DNA from 3 places in the Pseudomonas pergaminensis genome. Region 1 is predicted to be linked to each of the others. Evidence: riboswitches for the same ligand, from Rfam matches in the RefSeq annotation. Region 1 holds a riboswitch; each other region holds the start of a gene.

What was found. A riboswitch is a leader RNA that binds a small molecule or an ion and turns the genes downstream of it on or off. The one in region 1 is predicted to bind cobalamin.
Positions count from the first base shown of each region.
Region 2: linked by a shared signal. The riboswitch ahead of cobW (cobalamin biosynthesis protein CobW) and the one ahead of cobO (cob(I)yrinic acid a,c-diamide adenosyltransferase) in region 1 are both predicted to bind cobalamin.
Region 3: linked by a shared signal. The riboswitch ahead of KUA23_RS20540 (ABC transporter substrate-binding protein) and the one ahead of cobO (cob(I)yrinic acid a,c-diamide adenosyltransferase) in region 1 are both predicted to bind cobalamin.

Region 1 is NZ_CP078013.2:4,856,284-4,863,065, forward strand. Features, by position in the region: gene cbiB (adenosylcobinamide-phosphate synthase CbiB) at 1-461, opposite strand, end outside; gene bluB (5,6-dimethylbenzimidazole synthase) at 458-1,108, opposite strand; gene KUA23_RS21960 (cobyrinic acid a,c-diamide synthase CobB) at 1,105-2,508, opposite strand; gene cobO (cob(I)yrinic acid a,c-diamide adenosyltransferase) at 2,505-3,116, opposite strand; cobalamin riboswitch at 3,195-3,447, opposite strand; gene KUA23_RS21970 (PQQ-dependent sugar dehydrogenase) at 3,547-4,860, shown strand; gene KUA23_RS21975 (C40 family peptidase) at 4,939-5,478, opposite strand; gene KUA23_RS21980 (C40 family peptidase) at 5,623-6,252, opposite strand; gene hda (DnaA regulatory inactivator Hda) at 6,466-6,782, opposite strand, start outside.
Region 2 is NZ_CP078013.2:2,757,701-2,764,482, forward strand. Features, by position in the region: cobalamin riboswitch at 624-823, shown strand; gene cobW (cobalamin biosynthesis protein CobW) at 917-1,978, shown strand; gene cobN (cobaltochelatase subunit CobN) at 1,982-5,743, shown strand; gene KUA23_RS12555 (magnesium chelatase ATPase subunit I) at 5,931-6,782, shown strand, end outside.
Region 3 is NZ_CP078013.2:4,548,382-4,555,163, reverse strand. Features, by position in the region: gene KUA23_RS20550 (ABC transporter ATP-binding protein) at 1-348, opposite strand, end outside; gene KUA23_RS20545 (FecCD family ABC transporter permease) at 345-1,349, opposite strand; gene KUA23_RS20540 (ABC transporter substrate-binding protein) at 1,346-2,356, opposite strand; cobalamin riboswitch at 2,473-2,667, opposite strand; gene KUA23_RS20535 (hypothetical protein) at 2,771-3,214, shown strand; gene KUA23_RS20530 (DNA/RNA non-specific endonuclease) at 4,173-5,099, opposite strand; gene KUA23_RS20525 (M4 family metallopeptidase) at 5,228-6,292, shown strand; gene KUA23_RS20520 (protealysin inhibitor emfourin) at 6,307-6,612, shown strand; gene KUA23_RS20515 (MFS transporter) at 6,616-6,782, opposite strand, start outside.

The sequences.
Region 1 (6,782 bases):
CAGAAAATCGCGGCGAATACCGCATCGCTGCCGTTTTCCAGCACCGATTCGGTGGCGGCGCGGGCGACTTCGGTGCGGTCCAGCTCGCTGGTCTGGCGGCTGACCAGGTAGCTCACGCGCGTGCGCGCTTCCTCCAGGTCATCGCTGCGAAGGGCCTGGGCCACCGGCATCACATGCTCGCCGAGGCTGCGCATGCCGAGGGCGCAGTACAACGCCAGGATCTCCAGGACCCAGCCGATATACGGCGCCCACGACAAGGCCGTGGCCAGCAGGGTCAACGGCACCACGGCGATAACCCACGCGGTCACACCATGGCTGCGCCAGCCGCGACCACCGCTGTTGAAACGTTGCTCGATGCGCCCGGCAAAATTGCCGAACGCCACCAGCGGATGCCAGCGCCTGGGCTCGCCCAGCAGCGCATCCAGCGCCACGGCAGCGACACACAGCAAGGCCACACTCATTGACTCACTCCCCACACATTCTCATACAACATGTCACTTAATGGCCGAGGCTCGGTCCAGCCTTCGAGCTGCAACATCGGTGCCGGATAGAACTCGTCCACCGGCCCCAGGCACAGTACGGCCAGGGGTTTGGCACCCGGCGGCAAACCCAGCAGGTCGGCCAGCGCCTGGGGTTCGAACAGCGAGACCCAGCCCATGCCCAGGCCTTCGACGCGGGCTGCCAGCCACAGGTTCTGGATCGCGCAGGACAGCGACGCCATGTCCATTTCCGGCAAGGTGCGCCGGCCGAAAATGTGCCGCTCACGGTCATCCATCAACGCCGCCACCAGCACTTCGGCGCAGTCGTGGATGCCTTCGACCTTGAGCTTCATGAACTCATCGGAGCGCTCGCCCAGGGCTTCGGCAGTGCGTATGCGCTCTTGCTCCACCAGTTGTTGAATCTGGCCACGCAAGGCACGGTCGCTGATACGGATAAAACGCCACGGTTGCATCAAGCCAACACTCGGCGCCTGGTGCGCGGCCTGGAGCAGACGGTGCAGCAATTCGGGGGCGACAGTGCCGCCGCTGAAGTGGCGCATGTCGCGGCGTTCGGCAATGGCGCGGTAGACGGCTTGGCGGTCGGCCTCGGGGAAGGCGTTGTCGGTCATGGCCTCTTCGCGGGCAAGTCGAATCGTCGCACCGCCCCTCCCACCGGCTGGTCTGTTAACACTGTCGATGTGGGAGCTGGCTTGCCTGCGATGCCGGCCTCCCGGTGCGGCGCAAACAACGCGGCCACCGCAGCCGGATTCGACGGAAAATAAAAATGCACATAGGACGCGGTCATCCGCCCCTGCCGATACACCGCCTCGGCACCGCGCCCGCCATTGGGGCTCAGGCCACGGGCAATCGGTTGCCACTCGGTGCTGGTCAGGGAGTGATGATAGGTGTGGCCGCGCAGCGTACCTTCCGGCAATTCGACGCTTTGCAGGGCCAGGGCCGCGAGTTTCTTTTGCATCACGGCATCGCCCTGCAACAGGCCAACCAGTTCGGCGCGGGTGCCGTCGACATCGGTCAGCGAGTCGAGCAGGTAGAGCATGCCACCGCACTCGGCGAGCAAGGGTTTGCCGGCCGCGTGGTGGGCACGGATAGCGTCGAGCATCGAGGTGTTTTGCGACAGCGCCTGGTGGTGCAATTCAGGGTAGCCACCAGGCAGATAAAGACTGTCGGCGTCAGGCAATTCGCGGTCATGGATCGGCGAGAAGAAGCTCAATTCGGCGCCCATTGCCCGCAGCAGGTCGAGGCTCGCGCCGTAGGTAAAGGCGAAGGCTTCGTCACGCGCCACGGCGATGCGCACGCCCTTGAGCAATGGCTCGGCGTCGATCACTTGCGGCGCGGCAAAGGTCACCGGTGGCGGCAACGCCACTTCGCAACTGCTGCCCAACGCTTGGGCAGCCGCGTCCAGGCGCGCATCGAGGTCATTCAGTTCGCTGGCCTGCACCAGGCCGAGGTGACGACTGGGTAATTCGATACCGGTCTCGCGGGACAAGGCGCCGTACCAGCGCAGGCCTTCGGTGAGGCTGCCTTCCAGCAATTGCGCATGGCGCAGGGTGCCGACGCGATTGGCCAGTACGCCAGCGAATGGCAAATCCGGCTGATAACGCGCCAAGCCCAGCGCCAAGGCGCCGAACGTCTGCGCCATGGCCGTGCCGTCGATCACACCCAGCACCGGCACGCCGAAGTGTCGGGCCAGGTCGGCGCTGGACGGTGTACCGTCGAACAGGCCCATCACGCCTTCGATCAGGATCAGGTCCGCCTCCCCCGCCGCTTCCCACAGCAGGCGGCGACTTTCCTGTTCGCCGACCATCCACATGTCCAATTGGTAAACCGGCGCACCGCTGGCACGCTCGTGGATCATCGGATCAAGGAAGTCCGGGCCGCATTTGAACACGCGCACCTTGCGCCCCAGGTTGCGGTGCAGCCGCGCCAGTGCGGCGGTGACGGTGGTTTTGCCCTGGCCGGACGCCGGTGCGGCAATCAGGACAGCCGGGCAATGACGGGGCTGATTCAAAGTTCGACGCCCTTCTGTGCCTTGATGCCAGCCTGAAACGCGTGCTTGAGCATGCCCATTTCGGTGACGGTGTCGCCCATTTCGATCAATTCAGGCTTGGCACCCCGACCGGTGACCACCACATGTTGCATCGGCGGGCGGGCTTGCAGGTCGCTGAGAACCTGGTCCAAATCGAGGTAGCCGTGCTTGAGGGCGATGTTCAACTCGTCGAGCACCACCAGGCCGATGGCCGGGTCTTGCAGCAATTCACGGGAAACCGCCCAGGCGGCTTCGGCGGCAGCGATATCGCGCTGGCGGTCCTGGGTCTCCCAAGTGAAACCTTCACCCATCACATGGAAGCGCACTTGCTCGGGGAAGCGGCGGAAGAACAACTCTTCGCCAGTGCTGTTGCGCCCCTTGATGAATTGCACCACGCCGCACTGCATGCCGTGGCCCATGGCCCGGGCCAGCATGCCGAACGCGGAGCTGCTCTTGCCTTTGCCGTTGCCGGTCAATACCAGCAGCAAGCCACATTCGTTGGGGGAGTTGGCGATGCGCTCGTCGATCACGGCTTTTTTGCGCAGCATGCGCGCCAGGTGGCGTTCGTCGCGGTCGGGGGAATCGGTCATGGCAGCTCTCCGTTGGGGCTGGACAAAAACGGCGGGCAGGAAAAAAGATAAAAGACAGCCAAGCATCGCCCACCGTGATGCTGTTGGATGTTTCAGGCCGGTCTCCGGGCTCATGAGTGACGCTTGCTTTTGTCGAGCAGGCAGGCCGACGGCGCGCCTTCCCATATCGCTCTCGATACAGTGGCAAAAGGCGCCGTCTTGACTCATTTACCGTTGCGGGGGCAGCGCCGGAATCGCGGCAGCACTGTGTACAAGTGCGCTCACTCACCGGCTTCCCTGTTTCACTCCGTCGACCCATGGGTCACAGAGCACCTGGAACAAGCGGCGAAGGTTAGTGGGTTGGGGGTGGAGCGTCAATTAAAGCTGGCCTTGCACTTGAACCATCGCACTGCCGCCCTCCTCTACCCTTACAGGTATCAAGGAGAACACCATGCATAAAACCAGACTCGCCCTACTCATCATGATCGCCGGCACCCTCGCCGCCTGTGGTGAGAGCTCCACCCTCCAGGTCTCCGACGGCACCGGCCCCTCGCCCAAGCTGCCGGAACCGAACAAGACGCTGATCCCCACCGTGAATATCGCGCCGGCCATCGGCTGGCCCGAAGGCGCGAAGCCCACCGCCGCCGCTGGCACCCAGGTGGCGGCCTTTGCCGACGGCCTGGACCACCCGCGCTGGCTGTATGTGCTGCCCAATGGTGACGTGCTGGTGGCGGAAACCAACGCGCCGCCCAAGCCGGATGACGCCAAAGGCATTCGTGGCTGGGTCATGGAAAAAGTCATGGGCCGCGCCGGTGCCGGTGTGCCAAGCCCGAATCGCATCACGTTGCTGCGTGACGCCGACCACGATGGCGTCGCGGAAACCCGCACAGTGTTCCTCGAAAATCTCAGTTCACCGTTTGGCATGGCGCTGGTCGGCAACGACCTGTACGTGGCCGACTCGGACAAGTTGCTGCGCTTTCCCTATCAACCGGGTGAAACCGCGATCAAGCAAGCCGGCACCAAGGTCGTCGACCTGCCGGGCGGCAGCATCAACCACCACTGGACCAAGAACGTGGTGGCCAGCAAGGACGGCAGCAAGCTGTACGTCAGCGTCGGCTCCAACAGCAATGTGGGGGAAAACGGCCTCGAAGCGGAAGAGGGTCGGGCAGCGATCTGGGAAGTAGACCGCGCCAGCGGCGAGCACCGCATCTTCGCCTCCGGCCTGCGCAACCCCAACGGCATGGCCTGGGAACCCCAGAGCGGCAAGCTGTGGACGGCGGTGAATGAGCGTGACGAGATCGGCAGCGACCTGGTGCCGGACTACATCACCTCGGTCAAGGATGGCGCCTTCTATGGTTGGCCATTCAGCTACTACGGCCAGCATGTCGATGTGCGCGTTTCACCGCAGAACCTGGACCTGGTGGCCAAGGCAATTGCACCCGACTACGCAGTAGGCCCGCACACGGCGTCCTTGGGGCTGACGTTTGCCGAGGGCAGCAAACTCCCGGCGCAGTTCAGCAACGGCGCATTTATCGGCCAGCATGGTTCGTGGAATCGCAAGCCGCACAGTGGCTACAAGGTGATCTTTGTGCCGTTCGAGGGCGGGCAACCCAAAGGACAGCCGGTCGACGTGCTGACGGGGTTCCTCGACAAGGATGAGAAAGCCATGGGCCGGCCGGTGGGCGTGGTGATTGATCAGCAAGGGGATTTGCTGGTGGCCGATGATGTGGGGAACAAGGTGTGGCGCGTGTCGGCCGCTAAATAAACGGTAGGAGCCGGCTTGCCGGCGATGGCGGCATAAAGGGCCTCATCGCCGGCAAGCCGGCTCCTACACAGCGGTATGTCAGGGGTTGCGCGCCAGGTTTCCTGGCAGCACGCGCTTGGCGCTCAGGTAGGCATTCTGCCAATACGCCTTGGACAGGGTATCCAGCTTGACCGTACCGCCGGTTTGCGGCGCGTGCACGAAGCGGCCCTCGCCCACGTAGATCCCGGCGTGGCTGACCTGGGAACCACCACCGGTGGCGAAGAACAGCAGGTCGCCGGTCTGCAGGTTTTGCTCGCTGACATCCTGCGCGCGCATCACGATCAGTTCGCGGGTGGTACGCGGTAGGGAGATCCCCGCCGCATCGCGGAAGACAAAACCGATCAGGCCGCTGCAATCAAAGCCGGAGTCCGGCGTGTTGCCGCCCCAACGGTAAGGCGTGCCGACCAGGCCCAGCGCGCGGAAGAGCACATCTTCGGCCGCAGGCGAAAAATTCTGGGTGGAATAATTGAACACCGGCTTGGGTTTCACCGCTACAGGAGCGGGAGGCGGTGGACGACTTGCGCAGGCGCTGAGCAGCGCGGCGCAAACAATGAGAATAAGGCGGGCCGAGGTCGACATGTGCAGAACAATCCTGGTCTGGATGCGGCTTTCGCTGCCGAACGCTGAAAACCAGAACGCGCAAGCAAAGCTCGCGCGAACGGATTACAACAATATCCAGGGATTCTAGCGCTTACACGTCAAACTTCAAGTATCACTTTAAGTTTACTTGCTAGCGGTAACCGTAGTCGGGGCCATGGCGAGTGCGCGCTTGGCTTCGATGAAGGTTTTGCTCCAGTAGCTGTCGCCCAGGTTGTCGACTCGAACACCGCCACTGCGACGGCTGCTGGAGTGGATAAACTGGTTATCGCCCAGGTAGATACCGGCATGGCTGACGCGACCACGGCCTGCAGTACTGAAGAAAAGCAGATCACCCGGCTTGAGGTTGTTGCGCGCGACCAACGGTGCATTCACGTTGATCATTTCGCGAGTGGAGCGTGGCAGGTTCATGCCAGCTTCTTCACGAAACAGATAGCCGATGAAGCCGCTGCAGTCGAAACCGGCTTCAGAGGTACCGCCGAAACGGTAACGGGTACCGATCAGGGACATGCCGCGTTCGAGGATGCTGTCGGCCAGAACTGGAAGCTGGTAAGGCTTGCTGCCAGAGAAGTTGGCCAGCTCTTTTTCAGTTGCCACTTCTTCTTCGTAAACAGAAGCAGACTGTGCAGCAACGAATTTTGCCTGATTTTGAACCTGTGTTTTTTGCTGTTCTGCCACCTGCTGAGGGTGGGAGGCGCAACCAAACAACAGGGTAACGAGTGCGAGAGGCACGAGGGGTGCGAAGCGATTTAGCATGGGCACGACCGTGGCTGATATGTAAAGAAGTCGAGACTATGCCCACTATCACATCGATTTGCAAATTCAATCGTGATCTATGTGACTTCTTGTTTGGACTATGACATCTAAGCCCTTAACACCCTGTACCTGCCTTTTGCGTGGCCAAACCGGCTAAAACGCATGTTTTCTGGCGCCTGGAATTTGCCGAAAGCTGCGAAAACAGTGGGCTGGCTACCAGCCGAGGGTTTCTTTCAGGAAGGGGATGGTCAGCTTGCGCTGGGCCTGCAAAGACGCCTGGTCGAGTTGTTCGAGCAAATCGAACAACGCGCTCATGCTGCGCGTGCCACGGGTGAGAATAAAATGCCCGACTTCGTCGGTGAGGTGCAGGCCGCGACGTGAGGCGCGCAGTTGCAAAGCGCGCAATTTGTCTTCGTCGGACAGCGGGCGCATCTGGAAGATCAGCGCCAGGGTCAGCCGCGACTTGAGGTCGGCCAGCTTGATCGGCAGCTCACGTGGCGAAGTCGACGCGGCAATCAGCAGGCGCCGGC
Region 2 (6,782 bases), 2.1 Mb from region 1:
GGGCCATCCTTGGCCCAGCGCGGCTAACCCGGCGTCCTGCCGGGTTACCCACGGATTCAAGCCTGCGTTCGGCCAGCGTGTTTGACGGGGCGCCTCAGATCAAGAGCGACTCGCTTCGCATCGTAGATACGCTTTTCGTTTTCTGTAGGAGCCGGCTTGCCGGCGAAAAACGTGAGACCGCCGCGTTTTGTCTGATTCCCCGCGTCATCGTTGAAGACCATCGCCGGCAAGCCGGCTCCTACAAGACCGCGTTTGATTTTGCCTTTGCTTTACACCACTCAAGCCGGCTGTCAGGCCGCTGTGCTTTTGATTTTGATCTTAGGCGCCCCGTCAAACACGCTGGCCGGAATTCGGCAGGGATTTGGGGGGTAAACCGGCAGGGATGCCGGTTTAGCCGCCCCGCGCCATGGATGGCGCGTGGCGGCGGCCCCCCAAATCACTGTCGGATTACGGGCATACCGAGCCTAGGCGAGGTACCGAGTGTTGGGGCAAGAGCGCTTTGGTTACTTTGCCGCTTTTGCAAAGTGACCCGCCGTAAGGGCGGAACCATAAGCGGCCATTACCGCAGCAACGGATATGTACCCCAACCCAAACCCCATCATTGACCATCCCCCAAGCACTGCGTAGCCTTGCACCCTCGAGGTTCTTCAGCCCAGGCCGAAGCTAAGAAGGGAACGCGGTCCAAGCCGCGGCTGCCCCCGCAACTGTAAAGGGTTCATCTGACTGCCACGCCACTGCCATTACAGCGGGAAGGCGCAGCCAGCGCCGGTCGCAAGACCCGCAAGCCCCAAGCCAGGAGACCTGCCTCGCAACCGATTTTCCAATTCAACCGGGCGGGGTGATCCGGTGACGAAATCCGCTGCTGCGTGCCGTCGCAGGGCCTATCGTCCCGTATGCCCGCCCCCAAGGGCATCCGATGAAAACACTGGCCAAACTCCCCGTCACCATCGTTACCGGCTTCCTCGGCTCGGGCAAGACCACCTTGCTGCGCCATATGCTCGACAACGCCCAGGGCCGCCGTATCGCGGTGATCGTCAATGAATTCGGCGAGTTGGGCATCGACGGTGAAATCCTCAAGCAGTGCTCCATCGGTTGCACCGAAGAAGAAGCCAACGGCCGCGTCTATGAGCTGGCCAACGGCTGCCTGTGCTGCACCGTGCAGGAAGAATTCTTCCCGGTGATGCGCGAATTGGTCGCCCGTCGTGGTGACCTCGACCATATCCTCATCGAAACCTCCGGCCTGGCCCTGCCAAAACCGTTGGTACAAGCCTTCCAGTGGCCGGAAATCCGCAGTGCCTGCACCGTTGACGCGGTGATCACCGTGGTCGACAGCCCGGCCGTGGCCGCAGGCACCTTCGCGGCGTTCCCGGACCAGGTTGATGCCCAGCGCAAACTTGACCCGAACCTGGACCACGAATCACCCCTGCACGAGCTGTTCGCCGACCAACTGGCCAGCGCCGACCTGGTGATCCTCAACAAGAGCGACTTGATCAGCCCCGAAGACCTGGCTCGCGTGCGCCTGGAAGTCGCCGAAGAACTGCCACCCGCGGTGAAGATCATTGAAGCCAGCAGCGGTCGCCTGCCGCTGGACGTGTTGATCGGCCTGGGTGCAGGCTCCGAAGAACACATCGACGGTCGCCACAGCCATCACGATCATCATCACGAAGGTGAAGACGATCACGATCACGACGCCTTCGATTCCATCTCCATCGACCTGCCGCAAGCCGACGAAGCGCTGCTGCTCGACGCCCTGACGCAACTGGTGGTGCAGCACGGCATCTTGCGCGTCAAAGGCTTCGCCGCCATCCCGAACAAGCCGATGCGCCTGCTGATCCAGGGCGTGGGCACGCGTTTCGACAAGCACTTCGACCGTGCCTGGAGCGCTGACGAGCCGCGCATCACGCGCCTGGTGCTGATCGGTCAGGACCTCGATGCGGCCGGCCTTGAAGCGCAACTGCGCGCCGCCCTCAGCGTTTAACCCATGCACCTGCTCAGGACCCAGCCCGGTGGTTTCGTCTCGGACGACAATATTGCCGACCTTGGCCAGACCCCCGCTGAACTGGTGATCCTGTGCAGCGGTGATTCCAGCCTGGCGCTGCTGGCCGAAGCGGCCCAGCAGTTACCCGACGACTACCCCAGCTTTCGCCTGGCCAACCCGATGCAGGTGCAGAACCATGCCTCGGTCGACCTGTATGTCGATGAGGTGCTGCGCCATGCCAAGGTCATCCTGATTTCGCTGCATGGTGGCATCGGTTATTGGCGCTACGGCATCGAGCGCCTGGTGGAGTTGGCCGAGCGTGGCGTGCAGCTGATTCTGGTGCCGGGGGATGATCGCCCGGACCCGGAGCTCAGCGGGTTGAGCACCGTCGGCGCCGAAGCGCGTGATCGCCTCTGGCACTTCCTGCGCCAGGGCGGCCTAGGCAATGCGCTGGATTTTTATCGCTGCCTGGCCAGTGCCTACCTGGGCCGTGACTACGCCTGGGCGGAGCCGCAGACCCTGCCGCGCACGGCGATTTATCATCCGCGCCACGCTAACGCCCGCCTGAATGATTGGCAGGCCGACTGGCACGCCGACTGGCCGGTGGCGGCGGTGCTGTTCTATCGCTCCCATTTGCAGGCGGCCAATACCGGTTTTATCGACGTGTTCTGCCAGCGCTTGCAGGCCGCGGGGCTTAACCCGTTGCCGATGGCGGTGGCCAGTTTGAAAGAGCCCGGCTGCCTGGCGGTGGTCGAGGACTGGCTGGATGAGGTGGGTGCGGCGGTGATCCTGAACACCACCGGCTTCGCCCAGTCCAGCCCCGAAGCGCCGCACTTGCGGCCGTTTCGCCGCAATATCCCGGTGATCCAGGCCATTTGCGCCCAGGACAACCAACCTGGCTGGGAAGCCAGCGAGCAAGGCCTCGGCCCGCGTGACTTGGCCATGCACATCGCCCTGCCGGAGCTGGATGGACGGATCATCAGCCGGCCAATCAGCTTCAAGGACCTGGCCTGGCGCAGCGAGCGCAGCCAGTCGGATGTGGTGTGCTACCGCGCCGCGCCCGAGCGCATGGATTTTGTCGCGGAACTGGCACGACGCTGGGTCGAGTTGGCGCGAGTGCCGAATGCGCACAAGCGCATCGCGCTGATCCTTGCCAACTACCCGACCCGCGACGGTCGGATTGGCAATGGCGTGGGCCTCGATACCCCAGCGGCCGCACTGAATATTTTGCGTGCCCTTCAGGCTGAAGGCTATCCGCTGCCGGAGACCTTGCCCGACAGTGGCACGGCGCTGATCCACGACCTGCTCGGCGGCGTCACCAACGACCTCGACAGCCTCGACCTGCGCCCGTGCCATCAAAGCCTGGGCCTGGACGACTACGCGGCGATGTTCGCTCGCCTGCCCCAAGCCAATCGGCAGGCCGTACTGGAACGCTGGGGCACGCCACAAAACGATCCGATGTTCCGTGATGGCCGCATGATGATCGCTGGCCTGCGCCTGGGCCTGACCTTTGTCGGTATCCAGCCGGCCCGGGGTTATCAGGTGGACGCCAGCGCGGTGTACCACGACCCGGACCTGGTGCCGCCCCACGCGTACCTGGCGTTCTACTTTTGGCTGCGCCACACCTACGGCGCCCATGGCGTGATCCATGTGGGCAAGCACGGCAACCTCGAATGGCTGCCCGGCAAAGGCGTGGGGCTGTCGGAAAACTGCTGGCCCGACGCGCTGCTGGGGCCGCTGCCGAATATCTATCCCTTTATCGTCAACGACCCGGGCGAGGGCGCCCAGGCCAAGCGACGCACCCAGGCGGTGATCATCGATCACTTGATGCCACCGCTGACCCGTGCCGAGACCTATGGCCCGCTGCGTGACCTGGAGCTGTTGGCGGACGAATATTACGACGCCCAGTTGCTGGATCCGCGCCGCGCTCTGGAATTGCAGAAAGACATCCTCAAGTTGGTGCGCGAAACCCGTATCGACCAGGAACTGGAGCTGGAAAGCGACGCCGATGCCGCCGTGTGGCTGCCGCGCCTGGACACTTACCTGTGCGACTTGAAGGAGTCGCAAATCCGCGACGGCCTGCATATCTTTGGCGAGTCGCCCGAGGGGCGTTTGCGTATCGACACCCTGCTGGCATTGCTGCGCATCCCGCGGGGCGATGGCCGTGGCCCGCAGTCGAGCTTGCTGCGGGTGCTGGCCAAGGCCTTCGACCTGGGCTTTGACCCCCTCGATTGCGCCCTGGCCGAGCCGTGGACAGGACGGCGCCCGTTGGTGCTGCAGAAGATCGACGGGCAGTTGTGGCGCACCGCCGGCGATACCCGCGAACGCCTGGAGCTGTACGCCGCGCGGTTGATCGAGCAGGCGCTGGAAGGGCCGCTTGAGCAGTTGGAAGAGCCCGGCTGGGAGGATGTGAAAGCCGTGATCGAAAGCCTGCGTATCGTCGTGGCGCCACGCCTGGACGCCTGTGGTCCGGCGGAAATGCGTGGGCTGCTCGATGCCTTGAGCGGCCGTTTTGTGCCCGCTGGCCCTAGCGGTGCGCCGAGTCGCGGGCGTCTGGATGTGCTGCCGACCGGGCGCAACTTTTTCAGCGTCGACGTGCGCAACCTGCCCACCACCACCGCGTGGCGCATCGGTTTCCAGTCGGCCAACCTGATTCTTGAGCGACACCTGCAAGACCACGGCGACCACCTGCGCCAACTTGGCCTGTCGGTATGGGGCACCGCCACCATGCGCACCGGCGGCGATGATATCGCCCAGGCCATGGCGCTGATGGGCGTGCGCCCGGTGTGGGCGACGGGCAGCCAGCGGGTGGATGACTTTGAAATCCTGCCGGTCAGCCTGCTCGACCGGCCGCGCGTAGACGTGACGCTGCGGGTGTCGGGCTTTTTCCGGGATGCCTTCGCCAACCTGATCCGCCTGTTCGATGCCGCCGTGCAAGCAGTGGCCGCGCTCGACGAGCCGGACGACATGAACCCGCTGGCGGCCAAGGTGCGCAGTGAGCGCGAGGCGTTGCTCAAGTCCGGCCTGGACGACGAGGCCGCTGCGAAACAGGCCGGTTGGCGCATCTTCGGCGCCAAGCCCGGCGCCTATGGCGCGGGCGTGCAGGGCGCGGTCGACGGTCGCCTGTGGCAAAGCCGCGAAGACTTGGCCGAGGTCTACCTGAACTGGGGCGGCTACGCCTATGGCGGTTCCGACGAAGGCACCGCCGCCCGCGAGCAATTCGCCCAGCGTCTGAGCCAGGTGCAGGCTGTGTTGCAGAACCAGGACAACCGCGAGCACGACCTGCTCGATTCCAATGATTACTACCAATTCCAGGGCGGCATGCTTGCTGCCGTGGAAACCCTGAGCGGCGATAAGGCTGCCAGCTATCATGGCGACCACAGCCAGCCCGACCTGCCGAAGATCCGCACCCTGAAGGAAGAGCTGAACCGGGTGATCCGTTCCCGCGCCGCTAACCCCAAGTGGATCGAAGGCGTGAAGCGCCATGGTTATAAAGGTGCGTTTGAGATGGCGGCGACCGTGGACAACCTGTTCGCCTTCGACGCCACCACCGCGCTGATAGACGACCACCAATATGCGCTGTTGGCCGACGCCTATCTGCTCGACCCCGATACCCGGGCCTTTGTGCAACAGCACAACCCCGACGCGCTGCGCGACATGACCGAGCGCATGCTAGAAGCCCAGCAGCGTGGCATGTGGCAGGAACCGGGGGCGTACCGCGAGGCGTTGGAAAACCTGTTGCTGGATATCGAAGAGGATGGCTGAAGGCAAGCTTGTTGTGGTGAGCGGGCTTGCCCCGCGCTGGACTGCGAAGCGGCCCCAAAAACCGGACACCGCGTTTTGCCAGGAAGAATCCGTTTAGCTTTATTGAGGCTGCTACGCAGCCCAGCGCGGGGCAAGCCCGCTCAGTACAGTGTGGTTGCTTGTGTCGCAGAATTTGAAGAGGGATCGTATGACTGATATTCCCCATTTTCCGCTGTCCGCCGTAGTCGGCGCCGATGACCTGAAACTGGCGCTGTGCCTGACCGCCATCGACCCGAAGATCGGCGGTGTGCTGATCGAAGGCCCGCGCGGCATGGCCAAGTCGACTTTGGCGCGTGGTTTGGCGGACCTGCTGGCCAGTGGTCAATTCGTGACTTTGCCCCTGGGCGCGACTGAAGAGCGCCTTGTCGGCACGCTGGACCTGGATGCTGCATTGGGCGAGGGCCGGGCGCAGTTTTCGCCCGGCGTATTGGCCAAGGCGGATGGCGGCGTGCTGTACGTCGATGAAGTCAACCTGCTACCCGATCATTTGGTGGATTTGCTGCTGGACGTGGCCGCCAGCGGCACCAATCTGATCGAGCGTGACGGCATTTCCCATCGCCATTCGGCGCGGTTCGTGCTGATCGGCACCATGAACCCGGAGGAGGGCGAGTTGCGTCCGCAACTGCTCGACCGTTTCGGTTTCAACGTGGCGTTGAGCGGGCAGACCTTGCCCGCCGAGCGTGGGCAGATTATTCGTCGGCGTCTGGATTTCGACAGCGACCCGGCGGCGTTCTGCGCGCAATGGGAAACGTCGCAGGCGGCGTTGCGCGAACGCTGCATTCAGGCGCGGGCACAACTGGACACTATCGCGCTGGACGACGAGGCGCTGGCAAGGATCACCGAACGGTGCTTCGCGGCGGGCGTCGACGGTTTGCGTGCGGACTTGGTCTGGTTGCGCGGCGCTCGGGCCCATGCCGCCTGGCGTGGCGCCAGTGCGATCGCCGAGGAAGATATCGAGGCGGTGGCCGAGTTTGCCCTGCGCCATCGTCGCCAGGAACAA
Region 3 (6,782 bases), 310 kb from region 1:
GTCGTCACTGGACCACGGGCTCAGCGCCGACAGCCACGGTGTACGGCCCAGCGCCACGGCGTCGAACACGCGGATGGCGTCGTCGGTGTCGGCCTGCTGTTCCACCACGGCCAGTTGTTGTGCGATGGCGCGGCGCGATAGCGTGCCCAGGCGCTGGCCGCCCAGCAACACGTCGCCGGCCGCCGGCGTGCGCAGGCCGGCGAGCAGCTTGAGCAAAGTGGACTTGCCGGAGCCGTTCGGCCCGACAATTCCCAGGGTTTCACCCAGATGAACGTCCAAGTGAATATCGCGCAGCAACTCGACCTCGCGTACTTTGAAGCCTAACCCCGTGCAGCTCAGTACCGTCATCGCGCATTCCTCCGGCCGATCAGGATCAGCGCAAACACCGGCGCGCCGACCAGCGCAGTGACCACGCCGACCGGAATCACCTGGCCCTTGATCAAGGTGCGTGAAAGCACGTCCGCCGCAATCAAAAACAGCGCACCGCCCAACGCACTCGCCGGCAGCAGGCGTGAATGCCCGGTGCCGAGCAGCAAGCGCACGGCGTGGGGAATCACCAGCCCGACAAAGCCGATGGAGCCGACAATCGACACCATCACCGCCGTCACCAGGGCCGCGCATCCCACCAGCACAAATTGCACGCGGCGCACCGGGATACCAAGGGACGCCGCCGAGTCGCTGCCGAAGGTAAACGCATCCAGCGCCCGCCGGTGCCACAGGCACACGGCCAACCCAGCGACCGCTACCGGCACCGCCAGCCACACCGAGGGCCAGCGCACGCCGCTGAGGTTGCCCAGCAGCCAGAACATGATGCCGCGCGCCTGTTCGGAACTGGCCGACTTGGTGATCAGAAACGCGGTGAGTGCATTGAACAGCTGCGAGCCGGCAATGCCGGCGAGGATGATCTGGCCGGTGCCACTGGCCGAACCACTGGCACGCGCCAATAGGATCACCAGCGCAAATGCCGCCATCGCGCCGACGAAAGCGCCGGCCGATAACGAAATCAAGCCACCGCCCACGCCCATCAACGCCACCAACACCGCGCCAGTCGAAGCGCCAGCGCTGATGCCCAGCAGGTACGGATCGGCCAGCGGGTTGCGCAACAGCGATTGCAGGATCACCCCGCAGGTGGCCAGCCCCGCACCGCACGCGGCTGCGACCAGGGCACGGGTGAGGCGGTAATTCCACACCACGCCTTCGTCGATGGGGTCGAGCACGTAGCCGGCCGCCCACAGTTTGTTGGCGAGTACCTGGAGCACCACGTGCGGCGAGATGGCGGTTTCACCGATGGCCACGCCGGCCAGTACGGCGGCCAGGAGCAGGGCCAGGGCGAGTAGGGTGCGCATCATTTCGGCAGGTCGTAGCCGTCGATGGCCGTGGCCAGTTGTTCAAGACCGTCGAACATGCGGATGCTGGCCTGCAATGCCAGGGCGTCGAGGATGATGATACGGTTGTTTTTCACCGCATCCATGTTGCGCGTCACCGGGTCGCTGCGCAAAAACGCCAGTTTCTTTTCATGGTCGTCGGCGGGGTAGCGGCGGCGGTCCATGCGCGCGATCACCAGGAAGGTCGGGTTGGCCTTGGCAATGGTTTCCCAGCCGACGGCGGGCCACTCTTCATCGGACTGCACCACGTTGGACAGGCCGAGGGTTTGCAGCATGAATTCGGGAATGCCTTTATGGCCGGCCACGTACGGGTCGCTGGCCATCTCCGAACTGGAGAACCACACCAGCGCGCTGGCCTGCTTGAGGCCTTTGCCTTGCACGGTGGCGACGGACCTGGCCAGGCGTGCCTTGAGCTCATCGTTCAACTGCTGGCCGCGATCCTGAACGTCGAAAATCTGCGCCAGTTGGCTGATGCTCTTATAGATAGTCTCGATACGGAACGGCTCCAGCCGCGTGCCGTCGGCGCCCACCAAGTTGTCCTTGCCTTCACAGTCGGAGGGCAGCAGGTAGGTGGGGATCTTCAGTTCATGGAATTGCTCGCGGGTGCCGACCACGCCTTGCGGCCCGACCACCCATTCCAGCTCGGCGGCCACCAGTTGCGGGCGCTTGGCGATCACGGCTTCGAAGCTCGGCTCGTTGTTGGCCAGGCGCTCGATGCGGTCGTTCTGCGTTTTGTATTGCGGCAACACACTGTTGAACCACAGCGAGGTGCCGACCACTTTGTCGCCCACGCCCAAGGCATACAGCATCTCGGTGGCGGCTTGGCCGATGGTCACACTACGGGCGGGGGCTTGTTGGAAGCTGAGGCTGCTGCCGCAGTTTTCCACGGTCAGCGGGTAGTGGGTGGGCGCGGCGTGGGCCAGGGCACAGCAGCCAATGCCGGTGAGCAGGGCGGTAACGCGTGGCAGCATGGGGCTATCTCCGAATGAACCGTACGTGGAACTGGGGAGGTACGGTTCGGAAACACACCCTCGAGCGCTGTGGTAGAGACAGGCAAGAATGTCCTTCCCGGACACCCCGCCGGTTAGTGATTGAGCATGAGCCGGCAGGTCTCCTGACTGATGCGTCGTCGCCACGCTCCGGCCTTCCCGGACAAGGTCCAGTGGCATCGAGGAGCAGGCTCAGCACCTACAGTTGCGGGGGCAGTTCCGATTGGCGCGCAGGTACCGCGCTTCGAATTCCCTATTAGTCCCGTTTGGGAACCGGTGCGGTATGGTAGTCGATCGCGAGGTTGAACGGGAGGCCGAAAAGCCAGTGGTAGCTCTTTGACGGTGGGGCTCCTATGATGCGCAGCCAATGGATCGCTTTATCACAAGGAATACACAGTGAAATCTTTCATCGCGCTCGTCCTCGTCGCCACGCTCGCCGGTTGTGCCACCCAGGGTAAATCTGAAAAGCAGATTTTTGATGAGGCCACCACCGCTTATGTCAAATCGATGCCGGCCGGGTCGGAACAGCTCCGTTTGCACACGACGAGCATCCCCAAGAGCGGTATGTTCGGCGATACCTTGGCGATTTCCATGGCCGGTGAGCAGAACGCTGCGCAACTGCGGGGAGAGCTGCTCAATGCCAAGCGCTTGGGCGATGGGTTCTTTTTGATTATCGGTGCCAGTACGCCGGTTGATGTTGCCGTGATTGGCAAGGCGGTTGAAGGGCAGGATTTGAAGGGCATGCAGATTTATTACTCGGGCACCGATGCGCAGAAGGATAAAGTGCGTACGGCGGTTGAGAAGACCCAGGCGCAGTTTCATTACATCAATGCGCAATGAGGGGCGGCCAACGGGCGCAGGTATCGACACCACGCTGGGTACGGCGCTGGCGGCTTGACGGCCGGGCGCAACCTTACTGTTAACCGCCGCGATCCAGAGTGTGGGAGCTGACTTGCTCGCGAAGGCGGCCTAACTGCCGACCACTCTTTTACTGTTGCCCCGCGATCTAAATGTGGGAGCTGGCTTGCCTGCGAAAGCGGCCTGACAGCCGACCACAAACTAACTGTCGCCCCGCGATCCAAAAATGTAGGAGCTGGCTTGCCTGCGAAGACGACCTGACAGACGACCACACTCTAACTGTCCCCCCGCGATCCAAAAATGTGGGAGCTGGCTTGCCTGCGAAAGCGGCCTGACAGCCGACCACAATCTAACTGCCACCCCACGATCCAAATGTGGGAGCTGGCTTGCCTGCGAAGACGGCCTAACAGCCGACCACGCTCTAACTGCCACCCCACGATCCAAATGTGGGAGCTGGCTTGCCTGCGAAAGCGGCCTGACAGCCGACCACACTCTAACTGTCACCCCACGATCCAAATGTGGGAGCTGGCTTGCCTGCGAAGGCGGCCTGACAGCCGACCTAGATGTTGGATCTTACCGGGTACATATCCGTTATTTAGGTAAGGGCTGCTATGGGTTCCGTCCTTACGGCGGGTCACTTTGGAAAAGAGCCCCAAAGTAACCAAAGGGCTCTTGCCCCAACACTCGGCACCTCGCCTAGGCTCGGTGTGCCCGTAATCCGACAGGTATTTGGGGGGCCGCCGCCACGCGCCATCCATGGCGCGGGGCGGCTAAACCGGCATCCCTGCCGGTTTACCCCCCAAATCCCTGTCGAATTCCGGCCAGCGTGTTTGACGGGGCGCCTGAGATCAAAAGCAGGATCAAGAGCAAGAGCAAGAGCGGCTCGCTTCGCATCGTGGTTGGTGTTGGGTGTGACGCCGTTCAACATGTGAAGCCTCGGTCAGAGACGAATGTCCTCTGGACCTTGTATCAGCGCTTCAATGCGCGTGCCGGTGGCGCGTTCTTCGTTGCTGAAACCGTCGTAGTCGGCCAGGTTGGCGAAGCGGATGCCGGTCAGGCGTTCTATCTGGATCACGCTGCGCTGGTAGGTCCTGAGTTGGCCGAACACCAGGTCGAGTTGGCCCAGTTCGCGGCTCTGATCGATCATGTAGGCACTGGCCGAAGGCTTGCCGTCATCGCTGAGGTAGGCGACGACTTTCCAGAATGCCTTGGGGATCTGCACGCCTCGGTACACACGGTCGTCGTCGGCGAACACCGGGCCGCTGAACACGGTGGCCCGGGCTTTCCAGCGTTGGGTGTTGTCGAGGATGTAGTCTTCGAGCTCCAGCCAGGTCTTCTGGTTGAACCCGCTCATCTGCGGCGAACAGTTGGTGAAATGGAAGGTGTCGAGGTTGGCGGTTTGCGCCGTGTCGCCCCAGTTGGGGTCTTGGCGGCGGACCAGGTGGCCGCGGTCCAGGCCATTGCTGGCATAGAGCGCTTCGCCCACCTGTGCGTCCGTGGGCAAGCGGCCGTCATAGGCCCAGGTGTCGTTGCTGCGGATGATGTCTACGTGCTGGCCGCCGTCGATGTTGACGCCCACGTACAGTGCGAGGCGCTTCGCGCGTGACATCGTGATTGAGAAGTGCGTGTAGTCCAGGCGTTTCTGTGTATCAGCCGCCAAGGCCTCCTCGACCGTGGGCCAGGGCACCGCGAAGCTGCCGAGAAAGTCGTCAGCGTAACCGCGCCGGTCCTTCAAGTCTTTGGCCGGTGTGACGCGGGGTGTCGCCGCTCGCGCCGCCAGTAACGTGGGGCTTGGTGCGATCAATGGGCGCAGGTCGGCGAGCCGGGGACGGTACGAAAGGTCGATTTTGGTTTTACGTGCGGGCATCGGTAAGTCCTCCTTGGATAAACACGACTGCAACATACGTTAATGACAATTGATGATGCGCGTTAGCCCCCTGGGTCTATCCTGAATCGATTACTCGGACGTTGTCACATGCCAAATGGAGCCAGCCAATGTGTGTTCGTCAGCAGCATCGCAATCCGATTTTCTGCCTCATCCCGCCCTATATGCTCGACCAGATCGCGCGCAACGGCGACAAGGCGCAACGGGAGGTCGCGCTGCGCACCCGCGCCAAGGACAGCACGTTCCGCTCGTTGCGCATGGTCGTCGTACCGGCCCAAGGCCCGGCGCGCATGGCCCTGGCCATGGGCGCCGGCAAGCGTCGCTCGATCTACAGCGCCGCAGGTACCGATAGCCTGCCCGGCACGCTGATCCGTGGCGAAGGGCAGCCTGCCAGCGGTGATGCGGCGGTGGACGAGGCCTATGATGGCTTGGGCGCCACCTTCGATTTTTTCGACGAGGTCTTTGACCGCAACTCCATCGACGATGCCGGCATGGCATTGGACGCCACCGTGCATTTTGGCCAGAACTACAACAACGCGTTCTGGAACTCGACCCAGATGGTGTTCGGGGATGGAGACGCGCAGTTGTTCAACCGCTTCACGGTGGCCCTCGACGTGATTGGCCATGAGTTGGCCCATGGCGTCACCGAAGACGAGGCCAAGCTGATGTATTTCAACCAGTCCGGGGCGTTGAACGAGTCGCTGTCGGACGTGTTCGGTTCGCTGATCAAGCAATACGCGTTGAAGCAAAGCGCGGAAGACGCCGATTGGCTGATCGGCAAAGGGCTGTTCACCAAGAAGATCAAAGGCACCGCCCTGCGTTCGATGAAGGCCCCCGGCACCGCGTTTGACGACAAACTGCTGGGCAAGGACCCGCAGCCCGGGCACATGGATGATTTTGTGCAAACCTACGAGGATAACGGCGGGGTGCATATCAATTCCGGCATTCCCAACCATGCGTTCTACCAGGTGGCGACAGCGCTGGGCGGGTTTGCCTGGGAGCGCGCCGGGCGCATCTGGTATGACGCGCTGCGCGATGCGCGGCTGCGGCCCAACTCCGGCTTCCTGCGCTTTGCGCGTATCACTTACGATGTTGCGGGCCGACTCTACGGCGCAAACAAGGATGAACAGAAAGCGGTCAAGGACGGTTGGAAGGCGGTCGGCATTGCTGTCTGACGCGAGGAACAACCATGCAAATTTCAATCAAGGAAAATGGCGGGCCTGGGTTCTTTCCGGGCCTGGCCAAGCCACAGACGGTGGAACTGGACGCGCTGCCGGAGCAGGACCAGAAGGAGTTGCGGCGGCTTGTCGAGGCCTGCGACTTCTTTCAATTGCCGCAAAGCAATGCACCTGCCACTGGTAATCCGGGCCAGGTGCATTACACCCTGACGGTGAAGGAGGCTCAGCGCGAGCACACGGTCTGCGTGCTGGCGCCGGTGAAGTCGCAGGCGCTGGACGGGCTGGTGCAGTGTGTGCGTCGGCATGTGCGCTGCTGATGTTCAGGTGGCAGCTTTAACCCTGCCTGCCAGGCACGCGCCCAGGCTGTAGAGCAACCCGCCCGCGACCACAAACAGCGCCAGCATGTAGAACATGGCGTGGGCGGGCTGTGTCGCCAGCACCATCCCGCACAGCACCGGCCCTAGGGCTGCGCCGACGTTGCCGAGGT